Regions from separate parts of the Pseudarthrobacter sp. AG30 genome, predicted to be linked through region 2. Evidence: predicted binding sites of a transcription regulator. Region 2 holds the regulator's gene; each other region holds the start of a gene.

Region 1 (4,120 bases), on a different contig from region 2:
CCGTCTGTTCCGCCCAGGCCGGGCTGGTGGCCCGGTGGATGCTGGCGGGATTCGTGCACGGGGTCATGAATACGGACAACATGACCATCTCAGGGGAAACCATTGATTACGGCCCGTGTGCGTTTCTGGATGCCTTCGATCCCGCCGCCGTCTTCAGTTCCATCGATGTCAGTGGCCGTTACGCCTACGCCAACCAGCCAGTCCTTGCCGAATGGAACCTTGCCCGCCTTGCCGAGGCAATGCTGCCGCTCGTTGACGAAGACGAGGACAAGGCCGTTGCCGCAGCGGTTGAGGTGCTCGGTGGATTCCGTGGACAGTACAGCACGGCGTGGACGGGCGGCATGAAAACCAAACTGGGTCTTGCCGCTGGAAACGCCAGCGACGACGCCGCGTCCAGCCTTATTGACGATGTGGTGGCCATTCTCAAGGACGGCCCGGTGGATTACACCCTGTTCTTCCGTAACCTAGGCAGGGCGGCCCGCGGCGACCTGCGCCCGGTGCGCGGGATGGTGATGGATTTGGCCGGCTTCGACGCCTGGTCGGAGCGGTGGTTGGCGCTGCAACCCGACGCAGGGCTGATGGACAGCGTCAACCCGGCGTACATTCCACGGAACCATCTGGTGGAGGAAGCCCTCGCCGCCGGCACGGAGGGAGACACTGCCCCGTTGCACCGCCTGCTTCAGGCCGTGACCGATCCTTTCACCGAGCGGGCCGGGCTGGAACGCTACATGGACGGTGCCCCGGCGGAATTCGGGACCTATACGACCTTTTGCGGGACCTGATCCGACGACAACAGGAGGGTGGCAACCGGAGACCCGGCTGCCACCCTCCTGTTGGGAGCAGGCTTTACTGCGCGAAGACTAGGCGACGCGGACCACTGAGTAGCCGCTGAGCCAGCTGATGGAGTGCAGCTGCGTGGTGTAGCCGTTGACGCCGCCACTCACAACCTGGCCGTTGCCGGCGTAAACGCCCACGTGGCCCGAGGTGATGATGAGGTCGCCGGGTGCCGGGCTCCCGACCACGCTGCCGTACTGGAAGAACTGCGTGGGAGCCAGGTCGCCGACGCTCTTGCCGACGGAGCGCAGGGCCTTTTCAACCATGGCGGTGCAGTCCTGGCTCACGCCGACCTGGCCGTAGGCGGAGGCCAGGATGGCAGCACCGGTCCCGCTGCCGGTGGTGGACGCCACCGGCGTTGCTGATGCGTAGGACATGTTCATGCCGGTGTTCGCCGGTGCGGTGGCGGCTGCTGCCTGGACGGGGGCCGCTGCCGGCGCGGGGGCAGGTGCTGCCACGTAGCCGGCGCCGGGGATCTGGATCTGGTCACCGGGGTAGATGATGGACGACAATCCCAGGCCGTTGGCAGCCAGGACGTCATTGAGGCTGACTCCGTACGCGGCCGAAATCGCGCCGAGGGTGTCCCCGGAAACGACGGTGTGGACGGTTGCTGCCGCGGCTGCCGGAGCAGTTGCAGGAGCTGCGGCGGCCTGGACGCTGGCCTGCTCAGTGGTGTCCGCGCCCGTCACGCCCGCATGGGCCGGGGCGCCGACGCCGAACGCGATGCCGGACGCGGCGGCAACAGCGAGGGCCGGACGGCCAAACGAACGGGCCTGTGATTTGGCCGTCACGGCGAGTCCCTCGAGCGCAATGGAGCGGGCCGGGGTCGCGCGGTGGCGGGCAGTGCTGAGATTCTTTGACACGATTGATCGCCTCTCCCATGCCTGCGGGGTGAGCTGTCGGGTTCGGGTTGGAGATACCCGGCCGAACATATCTCCGCGGTGGGCGGAGGAGCTGTCCGACTTAACCCCAAGACCTGAAAGGTCGTGGAAACTTGGTTCCCCCGTCCCTGCCAGCATGAATGCGGTTGAATCCCGGTATCAGCGGCAGGGCTCGGCAAACTGATGGGAGTGTCCCGTTTGGGGAGGGACACCAGAAGACCATAACCCGCCGACCCTCCCATTGTCACGTTTAGATAACATGCGAGGTTCTTCTCTCGTATTCAACCAGCGATTGGATGGGTCCGATCCACCCTCGCCGGGCTCCCGCCGGTCCGGCACCGGACCAAACGGGTAACAAAGCAGGCACGGCCGCCTTTCCGCTCCGGCGTGCCGCCGGTATGCTTCGGGACTATGCCCCTGTTCGTGACCATGCCCACGTCCCCGCTGGTGGGGGGACTGCTCGCCATCGCAGTGGCAGCGGCCACGGTCCTGCCTGCCACGGCAGACGAGCCTGCACCTCCCGGTGGGTATCCGTCCTGGGCTGACGTGCAGCAGGCGCAGTCTTCCGAGGCAGCGAAAGTGGCAGAGATCACCACCATCAACGGGCTCCTGGACGGCCTCCAGACCCAGGCTGAAGCCGCCGGTAACACGGCGGTCCGGGCAGCGGCCGACTACGCCGCAGCCGACGCCGGGCTGCAAGCGGCATCGGTCAGGCTGGATTCATTGTCCACCCAGGCTGCCCGCGCCAACGACGAACTGGCCCGTCATCGCAAGGAAATCGGAGCGCTTGCCGTCCAGGCGTACAAGACGGGCGGGACCAATACCGGATTCTTCGTGGCCCTTGATGCCCTGCGGAACAACAGCGTCCAAGGGCTCAACCTCGTCCAGCTGGTGGGCGACAAGACTGCTGCTCTGGTGGAGAAAGCTGCGGCTGCCGGAAAAGTTGCCGCATCCCTGGCAGAGCAGGAAAAAGTGGCCCGCACTGAGCGGGAACGACTGTCCGGGGAAGCAAAAGCCAAACTGGACGCAGCCCGCTCCGCCCAGGACGCGCTTGCCCGGCAGGTAAATGACGAACAGCAGCACAGCACCGAACTGACCGCCCAGCTGGCCTCGCTGAAGGGAACGACGGCGGCACTTGAGGGGGAGTATCGCCAGGGCCAGGCGGCGCTGGCTGCCTATGAAGCGGCCCAGGAGGCCAAGCGCGCCGCTGCGGCGGAGCAGGCCCGCCGGCAGGCCGAAGCCGCGGCGCAGGCTGCCGCGGCCGCAGCCCGGCAGCCCAAACCCGCGGCTGCGGCTCCGGCCGGCAACGCGGCGGTACCGGCCCCGCCGGCCGACCCGGTTCCCGGCAGTCCGCCGCAGCCAGCCGTGCCCGGCCCGCCGCCCGTCGTCGTTCCCTCCGTCCCGGGCGGTGCCGTCAATGATCCTGCCGGCGCCAAGGCCTATGCCTCAGGACGCCTGGGTGCCCTCGGCTGGGGCGCCGACCAGTTCCAGTGCCTGTCCCAGCTGTGGACCAAGGAATCCGGCTGGCTGACCACGGCCACGAATGCCTCATCCGGGGCCTATGGCATAGCCCAGGCCCTGCCGCCGGGAAAGTACGCCAGCGCCGGAAGCGACTGGCTGACGAGTTACCGGACGCAGATTGACTGGGGGCTCGGCTACATCCGCGACCGCTACGGGTCCCCGTGCGGCGCCTGGAGCCATTCCGTCGCCCTGAACTGGTACTGACTGGCGCGCTAGGCTTTCCGCATGCCAGATTTCGAACGGTTCAGGGTGCTGCTCGAAGAGGAACGGGCCCGGAGGTTGGCCCTGTTGCCGGCGCTGCGGGCTGATATCGACGCGGCCAACGCGGCCCGGCAGGACTCCAACGTCGATGACGAACACGATCCCGAGGGCGCCACGATCGCCTTCGAACTGTCGCAGGCGTCGGCATTGTTGAAGCAGAGTTCAGCCGGGCTGGACCAGGTGGAGGCAGCCCTGGAGCGGCTGGCCAACGGCACCTATGGAACCTGTGCGGTCTGCGGCGAGCCCATCGCGGCCGGCAGGCTCGAGGCGCGGCCCTGGACCCCATTCTGTATCCTTCATGCCTCTGCGGGGCGGGGGCGGTGACCGAGGTGCCCGACGTCGCGGCTGCTGCTGAATTTATCGACCGGACCCTTCAGAACGAGGGTGCCTGGTACCGGGCCGACGAGGTGGGCTACCGGCTGGGCGGAGCCCTGGCCTCCTACGGGTCTTCGATCGGCGCAGTCCGCGGCACAGTCCGGGACGCCCTTCGGAAGTTCAAGGACATGGGCCATGACACCACGGTCATGCTGGCCTCCGCCCTGTGGGGCCAGCCGAAACCAGGCTCGCAGCCGGTCTTCGAACGCCGGCTGGCCGCCGTTGTCCTGCTGCAAACAAAGGTGCAG
Region 2 (4,120 bases):
GGGTTCTCCAGGCCGCCGAAGAACACGTAGTTGGAGTCGGACGCGGCAGGCTTGAGGCCCATCCTGGTCAGCTCAGCCACAATGCGGTCGCGCTGCTGCTTGATGTCCTGCACATCGGCCATGAGCGCTTCGCGGTGCTGCAGGGCTGCCAGGGCGGTTGCCTGGGTGATCGCGGACAGGTGGTACGGAAGGCGCACCAGGCGCAGGGCATCGGTGACCTCCGGGGCCGCGGCCATGTAGCCGAGGCGTGCGCCGGCGAGTGCGAAGGCCTTGCTCATGGTGCGGGAGACAATCAGCCGCTCCCTGCCGGGCAACAGGGTCAGGGCGCTGGGCGTGCCGTCGTGGGCGAATTCGTGGTACGCCTCGTCCACGATGACGATGGTCTGGCTTGGAGCACCGGCCTCGTAGACAGCCTCGACGACGTCCAGTCCCAGGCCGGTGCCGGTGGGATTGTTCGGCGAGCAGAGGAACACGATGTTCGGCTGCAGCTCCCTGACCTGCCGGGCAGCGGATTCTGCGCTGAGGTCGTAGCCCTCGGCCCGGACACCGGTGATGTATTCGGTGTCGGTGCCGCTCGCCAGCAGCGGGTACATGGAGTACGTGGGCGGGAAGCCCAGGGCGGTGCGGCCCGGGCCGCCGAACGCCTGGAGGATTTGCTGCAGGACCTCGTTGGAGCCGTTGGCGGCCCACAGGTTGGTTTCGTCGAGGCCATGGCCAAGGTATTCGGCCAGGGCCTTGCGGAGCTCGGTGAACTCCCGGTCCGGGTAGCGGTTCAGGCCGGCGGCGGCCTCCGTCACGGCGGCGCTGATGGCGGCACGCACGTCCGCCGGGACGCCATGGGTGTTCTCGTTGACGTTCAGGAGAATGGGGACGTCCAGTTGGGGCGCCCCGTAGGGAGTCAGCCCGCGAAGGTTGCTGCGGAGGGGTAGCCGGTTCAGGCGTTCTAGCTGGTCGTTCACCTGAACAGTTTAGTTGCCGTGGCAACTACCGGAAAATATGACACTTTTGGCCTGCCTCGGAAACGCCCGGACGAAGAGCTGGCGGCAGCCTCCGGGGGACGCGCACCCGCAGTCACCAGGCCGCGGCGCCAGGCTGCCGCTCCGCGGTACCCGCTCAAGAAGGGGTCAGTGGCTGGGGACGAAGAGCTGCTGCCCGGGCAGGACCGCGCCGGCGGACAGGTTGTTGAGCTGGACGATGTCGGCCACGACGTCCCGTGCATCCCGGTTCGGGGCCACGGCACCGGCGATGGACCACAGGGACTGGCCGGGCTGGACCGTGACTGTCACCGTGGGCGTCACGGCGAGGTCCGCGGCGGAATCGGAGGCCTTGGCCGGGGAGTGGAAAAGTCCCGCCAAGGAGAGCAGCAGGACCGCGAGGAGAATCAGCGGCACTCCCACCAGGACGATCCGCCCCCGCCGGGTCAACCGAAGCGGCGCCGGTGATGGCGCAGTTCCGGCACTGATCCGCCGGCTGCCGGACGAGTGGCGCTCCCCGGCCAGGAACTCTGGACGGGATATGTGGGAAAGAGTTAAAGCTGACATGAACTGAGCCCTCCTGGACCTGCCGTGCTGCCCGGGTGTCCGCCGCTGCCGTCCTGCCTGCCGTGCCGGAATACCAATCTCTTCCGGCCAGGTCTTCGAACAGGCCATGCAATGGTTAGAACACATATTCGAACTTTGCTTACTAAGTTTTAGCACCTATCAACGAACAATGTCGAGACTCGCTAGAACAAATGTTTGAAAAAGCAATGTGGCTGGCCTAGCTTGGAAACCAAGAACAACCACCACTGAAGTTGAACAGCAGGGTCTGACAATGACAGCGGTGACCCTTCACGCAACGCCGGCCTACGGCGTGGGGCGGAAGATCCGGCGGCAAGCGAAAGGCATTGGCGAACATGGCAGCAGCAGCCGCCGGGGGCAGGACGGCCCCGCAACCAAAGAGGACTCCGAAGGGGCTTACCCCGCGGCAGAAGAAGATCCTCGAGACCATCCAGCGGTCCGTCAATGACAACGGCTACCCGCCCTCAATGCGCGAGATCGGCGACACGGTGGGCCTTGCGAGCTTGTCCAGCGTGACCCATCAGCTGTCCCAGCTGGAGAAGCTTGGCTACCTCCGGCGCGACCCGAAGCGGCCGCGGGCCATGGAGGTGCTCATGCCCCTCACGCTTGACGGCGGCGGCGGGAAGCCGATTGCCGCCTCAGCGCCGCAGACACCCGGCGCCACCGTAACGGAGCTGCCTACCGCGCTGGACACCGCCATGGTTCCGCTCGTGGGCCGGATTGCCGCCGGCGGTCCCATCCTCGCCGAGCAGCTCGTTGAGGATGTCATGCCGCTCCCCCGCCAACTTGTGGGCCAGGGTGAACTGTTCATGCTCAAGGTGGCCGGGGACTCCATGGTGGACGCCGCCATCTGCGACGGAGACTGGGTCGTGGTGCGCCGCCAGGCGGACGCCGTCAACGGTGATATCGTCGCTGCCCTGCTCGATGACGAAGCAACCGTCAAGACCTTCCGCCAGCGGGACGGCCACACCTGGCTGCTCCCGCAGAACACGCAGTACGAACCCATCCTGGGCGACCACGCGACCATCATGGGCAAAGTGGTTTCGGTGCTGCGGTCCCTCTGACACCGCCTGTCACCTCCGGCCGCGGCAGGCCTCTATTCAGAGGCCTCCGCGCCGAGCCTGGTGAGTGCGGCCAGCGCCTTGCTGCGGTCCGTAGTGGACCAGAAAGGCGGCAGCGCGGCCCGCAGGAAGCCCGCATAACGTTCGGTTGCCAGCCGCGAATCCAGCACCGCCACCACTCCTTTGTCGCCGGTTGACCGGATCAGCCGCCCGGCGCCCTGCGCCAGCCGGATGGCCGCGTGGGTAGCCGACACCGACATGAAACCGTTGCCACCGGCCTGGGCCACGGCCCGCGACCGAGCTGTCATGAGGGGATCGTCCGGCCTGGGGAAGGGAATCCGGTCGATCACCACGAGCCGGCACGACCCGCCCGGAACGTCCACCCCCTGCCACAGGGACATAGTCCCGAAGAGGCAGGTATCCGGTTCGTCCGCGAACTGCTTGACCAGGGCGGTCATGGTTGACTCGCCCTGGCAGAGCACGGTCATATCGAGCTTGGGCCGCAGGGCATCGGCGGCCTCCTCCGCAGCCCGACGCGAGGAAAAGAGGCAAAGAGCCCCGCCACCGGATGCTTTGATGAGCGCCTCGAGCTCCTCCAGGGCTTCCGGCGAAACACCCCGGCCCGGTTTGGGCAGGTGTCCCGCCACGTAGAGGATGCCCTGTTTGGGGTAGTCGAAGGGTGAGCCGACATCCACCCCCGTCCAGCTGGGAGCTCCGTCGCCTATCAGTCCCAGCCCGCCCGCTGCCGGTTCGAACGCGGACCCGATGGCCAGGGTGGCAGAGGTCAGCACAACAGTGTGGCCGGCGAAGAGTCCTTCCCTCAGCCGCCCGGCAACGGACAGCGGCGCGATGTTGACCAGCACCGGCGCATTCTCGTCAGGCTGGGAGTAGCCCTGGCCGGGGTCGAAGGTGCTCGCGCGCGAGAACCAGACCACTTCGCGGTTCTCCCGGGCAGCCAGCAGCCGTTCGCATAATTCAAGGATCAGCATGAGGCGGGACCGGGCGAGCTGCCGCCCGCCGTCGGCCGTGGTGTTGCTGTCCCCCTTGGAATCGGACAGCGCCGCGCGGCAGGCCTCACGCAGCTGGTCCACGCAGTCCAGCTGTTCGTCGTTCAGGCCGTTGGGCAGCAGGCCGTTCGGGGCCCCGGCGAGGGCCAGCTCAAGGTTGGCGGCCGCAGCGTTCAGGGCGTCAACGGTGATGGCCGTGTGTTTGCGGGCACCTGATGCGGCGGCGTGCACCATGGCGACGGACAACTGCCCGGAGACGGCCCCGGTGACGCGGTCCTGCAGTTCATGCGCCTCGTCCACTACCACGACGTCATATTCGGGCAGCACGGCGAGCCCCTCGAAGGCGCTGACGGCGAGCATGGCGTGGTTGGTCACCACGACGTCTGCCTCGGCCGCGTCCTGCCGCGCCAGTTCACTGAAGCACTCAGCGGCCATGGGACATTTTTGCGCCCCCAGGCATTCCATGGAGGTCACGGACACCTGCCGCCATGCA
Region 3 (4,120 bases), on a different contig from region 2:
CGCCATTCAGCTTCTCCACGAGTTCGGCGGTGCCGTCCACCTCTTCGATGTTGATTTCCGTGTAGCCGATGCCCTTTGCGTCCAGCTGCTTCTTCAGCCGGTTGCAGTAGCCGCACCAAGTAGTGGAAAACATGGTGATGGTGCCGGATTCGGGAGTGAAGTCCACGCGGATCTCCTAAACGTCGCTTGAAAGGTTTCCTTACGGTCAACGGTAGCGTGGCCGCCGGTATTCCCGGACTTTCCGGGGCGGCGGGGCGGCAGCATGACAGTATGTGGCGACGGTGGCATGCTGGTCCCATGTGTGGACGCTACGTAATGGCACGCGCCGTGGGGGACCTGCTGGCCGAGTTCGACGCCGAGTTGGAGGAGGAGGTCAGCATCCCGCCGTCGTGGAACGTAGCGCCAACGGACGCCGTCCCCATCGTCCTGGAGCGGTTGGTGGAGGATGCTGCAGGGGCCCGGCAGGTACGGCAGTTGCATGTGGCCCGCTGGGGCCTGGTCCCGTCCTGGGCCAAGGATCCCGGGATCGGGCCGCGCATGATCAACGCCCGCAGCGAATCGGTGCTGGAGAAGCCTGCGTTCAGGAAGGCCGTGAAGTCACGCCGCTGCGCCGTCCCCGCCGACGGGTACTACGAATGGAAGCAAGGGCCCGGGAAGTCCAAGCAGCCCTATTATGTGCACCCCGGTGAGGACCACGGGCTGGTATTCGCCGGCCTTTACGAGTGGTGGAAGGACCCGTCCATTCCGGAAGGGGAACCAGGGCGCTGGCTGCTGTCCACTTCCATCCTCACGGCGGACACCCCACCGCCCGGGACTGAATCCACCATCTTCGGGAAGCTGACGGAACTGCACGACCGCGTGCCCCTGCCCATGGACAAGGCCACCACGCAGGCTTGGCTGGACCCGCAGGCTGACGACGCAGCCGCCCTTGTGGACCTGGTGCGGGCCGGGGTCAAGGAAGCTGCCGCCGACTGGCACGTGGAGTCCGTGGGCAAGGACGTGGGGAACGTCCGCAACAACGGACCGGACCTGATCCGCCCTGTGGAGGCACTGTTCTAGCAGCCACTGCCCAGGGTGCGGACCTCGTCAGACGGTGACCTTGCCGGCGTCGTCCACGGTCCACGTGGGGTTGTAGGCGACTTCCCAGCGGAAGCCGTCAGGATCCGCGAAGTACCCCGTGTAGCCGCCCCAGGGCTGGGTGACGGGTTCGGCGATGATGGCTGCCCCCGCCGCTGCGGCCTCTTCCATGACCCTGTCCACGTCCCCGGCGCTGGCCAGGTTATGGCTGAGGGTGATGCAGGGAACCCCGTCCGGCGGGCTGACGCCTGCCTCTGCCTGCATCTGCCGGGCGTCCCAGAGGGAGAGCACCAGTCCGTGGTTCACCTGGATGAACAGCACCTCCCCGGCAACCTCGCGGTGGACCGGCCAGCCGAGGCCGTCGATGTAGAAGGCCCGCGACCGGTCAACGCTGCGGACGCCGAGGGAGATAAAGTCGACTCTTGGCTCCATGCTTCGATACTGTCAGATGATGGCGACAATTCAAGGAAACGATCGGGATGCCCAGGCCGACAAGGAACAGCTCGCAGCTGTCCGGGTTGCCGTCGATGAGGTGGATGACCAGATTGTCACCCTCATTGCCCGCCGCGAGCGGCTGATCCGGATCGCCGGCACCCTGAAAGGCGACGACGCCGAGGTGCGGGCCCCCGGCCGGGTGGAGCGGATCATCGAGCACGTCCGGGCCGCGGCAGAGAAAAAAGACATTGACCCGGACATCGTCGAGTCAACCTACCGGGCCATGATCTCCGCGTTCATTGAACTCGAACTGAAGATCCATAAGGAAAACAGCTAAGGAAACCCCTACAGGGCTTCCTCCACCGGAACCCCATGCTGGAATTCCCGCCCGTCCGCCTCGCTGAAGGCTGACAGGACGTGTCCTTTCCCGAGCCCGTTCAAGGCCGTGGCGGGAAAGCTCCCGGTAATGGTGTTTTCCGAGTGGGATACGCCGGACAGGTCGTAATCTTCTTCGATTCCCTGGTCCCGGTTGAACGCGTAGCAGGCAATGGCCTCCCCGTTCATGAATTCAATGCACAGCCGCCGCTGCGTTGAATAGTCCGGCGTGGCTCCCATCAAGCCCACCACGTAGGCGCCGGATTCCGGAATGGCGCCATCGATATCGAACGTGGCCACCAGGGTGGAGTCCTGGGTCTTGATGCTTGCCTGCTTCAGGAGTGCGTCATCGGTACTCATGCCATCATCCTGCTCCCTGCCGCACGGTCCGTCCACCCCCGCCTATGTTTTGCCGGCTCCCCGGCGTAGACTTGATTCATTCGAACACATATTCGAATGAAGCATTTGGGAAGAACCGTCCGGGAGGCGCGCATGGGCATGTTCAGCGAGTCCATAGACGTGGCATGTTCCCCCTCCGGGCAGCCTGAATCGTTAACGTGGGCAGGCAGGGACTATCTCGTCTGCGCCGAGCCCGTCCGGTGGTATGAACGCCGCCAGTGGTGGGCTGAAGACGCCAGGGCTCCCCTGGGGAGCGGCCCTGGCGTGGTGGACCACGAAATCTGGCGAATCCAGGTGCTTCCCGCTGCTGGGAGCAATGCTTTAGAACCCCTGACCCTCGACCTCACCCGGCATGTTGGCAGCGGCCGGTGGCGGCTGCTGCGGATCCATGACGCCCTTCGCCCCAGAACAGCATGAGCTTCACCCACCTTCACGTTTCCACAGCATTCAGCGCCCATTACGGCGTCTCCTGGCCGGAGGAACTTGCACAGGCCGCCGCTAGCGACGGCGCCACTGCCCTGGCCTGCACCGACCGGGACGGCCTGTATGGCACCATCAAGCACCTCAAAGCCTGCATGGCTGCAGGCATCGACCCCATCGTGGGGGTGGACCTGGCGGTCTTCGACGACGACGGGGACCACCGCACGCAGGTAGCCGGGCGGGTGGTGGTGCTCGCCCGTGGGCACAACAATGGCGCGGGTTACCGTGCTCTATGCCGGCTGGTTTCCGATGCCCACGCCCGGACCTCCGGGAAGGCCGGGGGAACAGTGCCGGTAGCGGTCACCCGCGCCGAATTGGCCTCCCGGACCCTCGACCCGGCAACGCTCAAACCGGTGCTGACCGTGCTGATTGGACCGGATTCCGACGTCGGCAAGGCCATGGGAGGCAGGCGTTACCTCCGTCCCCGAACCCTTTTCAAACAATGGCTGGATGCCATGCCCGCGGGAACCGTCGTTGCAGAAATCGTCTCCCAGCTCAGCGCGCCCGGCTTCCCCCTCAGCACTGCCCATGCAGTCCGCATGCTCCGGCTCGCCGAAGAACACCACGTCCCCGCCATCCTCAGCAACGCGGTGCGGTATTGCGCTGCGGACGGGGCGCCAACCGCGGATGTCCTTGACTCTGCCCGGACGTTGAAGTCCCTGCCGGAGCTGGCAGGGGAACCGCTGCTCCAGCCCACAGGCCAGGGGTGGCTGAAAACCGCGGAACAGATGCTCGGCCTGGGCAAGGAAATCATTACCGCAGCAGGGTATGGGGCCGCTGACCTCAAGCAACTGATGGCCCAAACCGAGGCGCTCGCCGACCTCTGCCGGATGGACCCCACCTCGGACATGGGATGGAAGCAGCCCGTGGTGCCGGAGGCATCAGTCATTGGCATTACCCGGGATCCGCATATGGAACTCATCCAGCGGTGCCATGCCGGAATTGGCAGGCGGTTCCCGGGGATCGGCGGACACGACGAAAAAACGATGCTGGCACGGCTTGAGCATGAGCTGGGGATCATCCGGAACCTGGGGTTCTCGTCCTACTTCCTGACTGTGGCAGAGGTATCCCGGATGATCCAGGACATGGGAGTCAGGGCGGCAGCCCGTGGGTCCGGGGCGTCCAGCCTGGTCAATTATTTGATCGAGGTAAGCCACGTAAATCCGCTGCAGCACGATCTTATCTTTGAACGGTTCCTCTCCAACGACCGTGCCACCCTGCCGGACATCGACATCGACGTTGAAAGCGCTGAACGCCACAACGTCTACCGCCAAATCTTCGAACGCTTCGGCTCAGAGCGCGTCACCCTGATGAGCATGCAAAACGGCTACCGGGCCCGCGGGGCAGTGCGCGA

Evidence for each region. The regulator LexA, encoded in region 2, represses DNA repair genes until DNA is damaged. The targets are predictions, from matches to a motif close to TCGAACANNTGTTCGA.
Region 1: the regulator LexA is predicted to act here: its motif matches at 1,759-1,774, upstream of DC347_RS03955 (LysM peptidoglycan-binding domain-containing protein).
Region 3: the regulator LexA is predicted to act here: its motif matches at 2,328-2,343, upstream of DC347_RS04050 (DUF6504 family protein).

The regions. Positions count from the first base shown of each region.
Region 1 is NZ_QEHL01000003.1:159,803-163,922, forward strand. It holds gene DC347_RS03950 (YdiU family protein) at 1-782, shown strand, start outside; gene DC347_RS03955 (LysM peptidoglycan-binding domain-containing protein) at 861-1,697, opposite strand; cyclic di-AMP (ydaO/yuaA leader) riboswitch at 1,701-1,873, opposite strand; gene DC347_RS03960 (transglycosylase) at 2,127-3,440, shown strand; gene DC347_RS03965 (TraR/DksA C4-type zinc finger protein) at 3,462-3,821, shown strand; gene DC347_RS03970 (DNA alkylation repair protein) at 3,818-4,120, shown strand, end outside.
Region 2 is NZ_QEHL01000006.1:41,572-45,691, forward strand. It holds gene DC347_RS07000 (histidinol-phosphate transaminase) at 1-959, opposite strand, end outside; gene DC347_RS07005 (LysM peptidoglycan-binding domain-containing protein) at 1,125-1,541, opposite strand; gene lexA (transcriptional repressor LexA) at 1,895-2,623, shown strand; gene DC347_RS07015 (ATP-dependent DNA helicase) at 2,656-4,120, opposite strand, start outside.
Region 3 is NZ_QEHL01000003.1:171,997-176,116, forward strand. It holds gene DC347_RS04025 (mycoredoxin) at 1-166, opposite strand, end outside; gene DC347_RS04030 (SOS response-associated peptidase) at 298-1,059, shown strand; gene DC347_RS04035 (VOC family protein) at 1,087-1,509, opposite strand; gene DC347_RS04040 (chorismate mutase) at 1,526-1,849, shown strand; gene DC347_RS04045 (hypothetical protein) at 1,858-2,247, opposite strand; gene DC347_RS04050 (DUF6504 family protein) at 2,380-2,703, shown strand; gene DC347_RS04055 (DNA polymerase III subunit alpha) at 2,700-4,120, shown strand, end outside.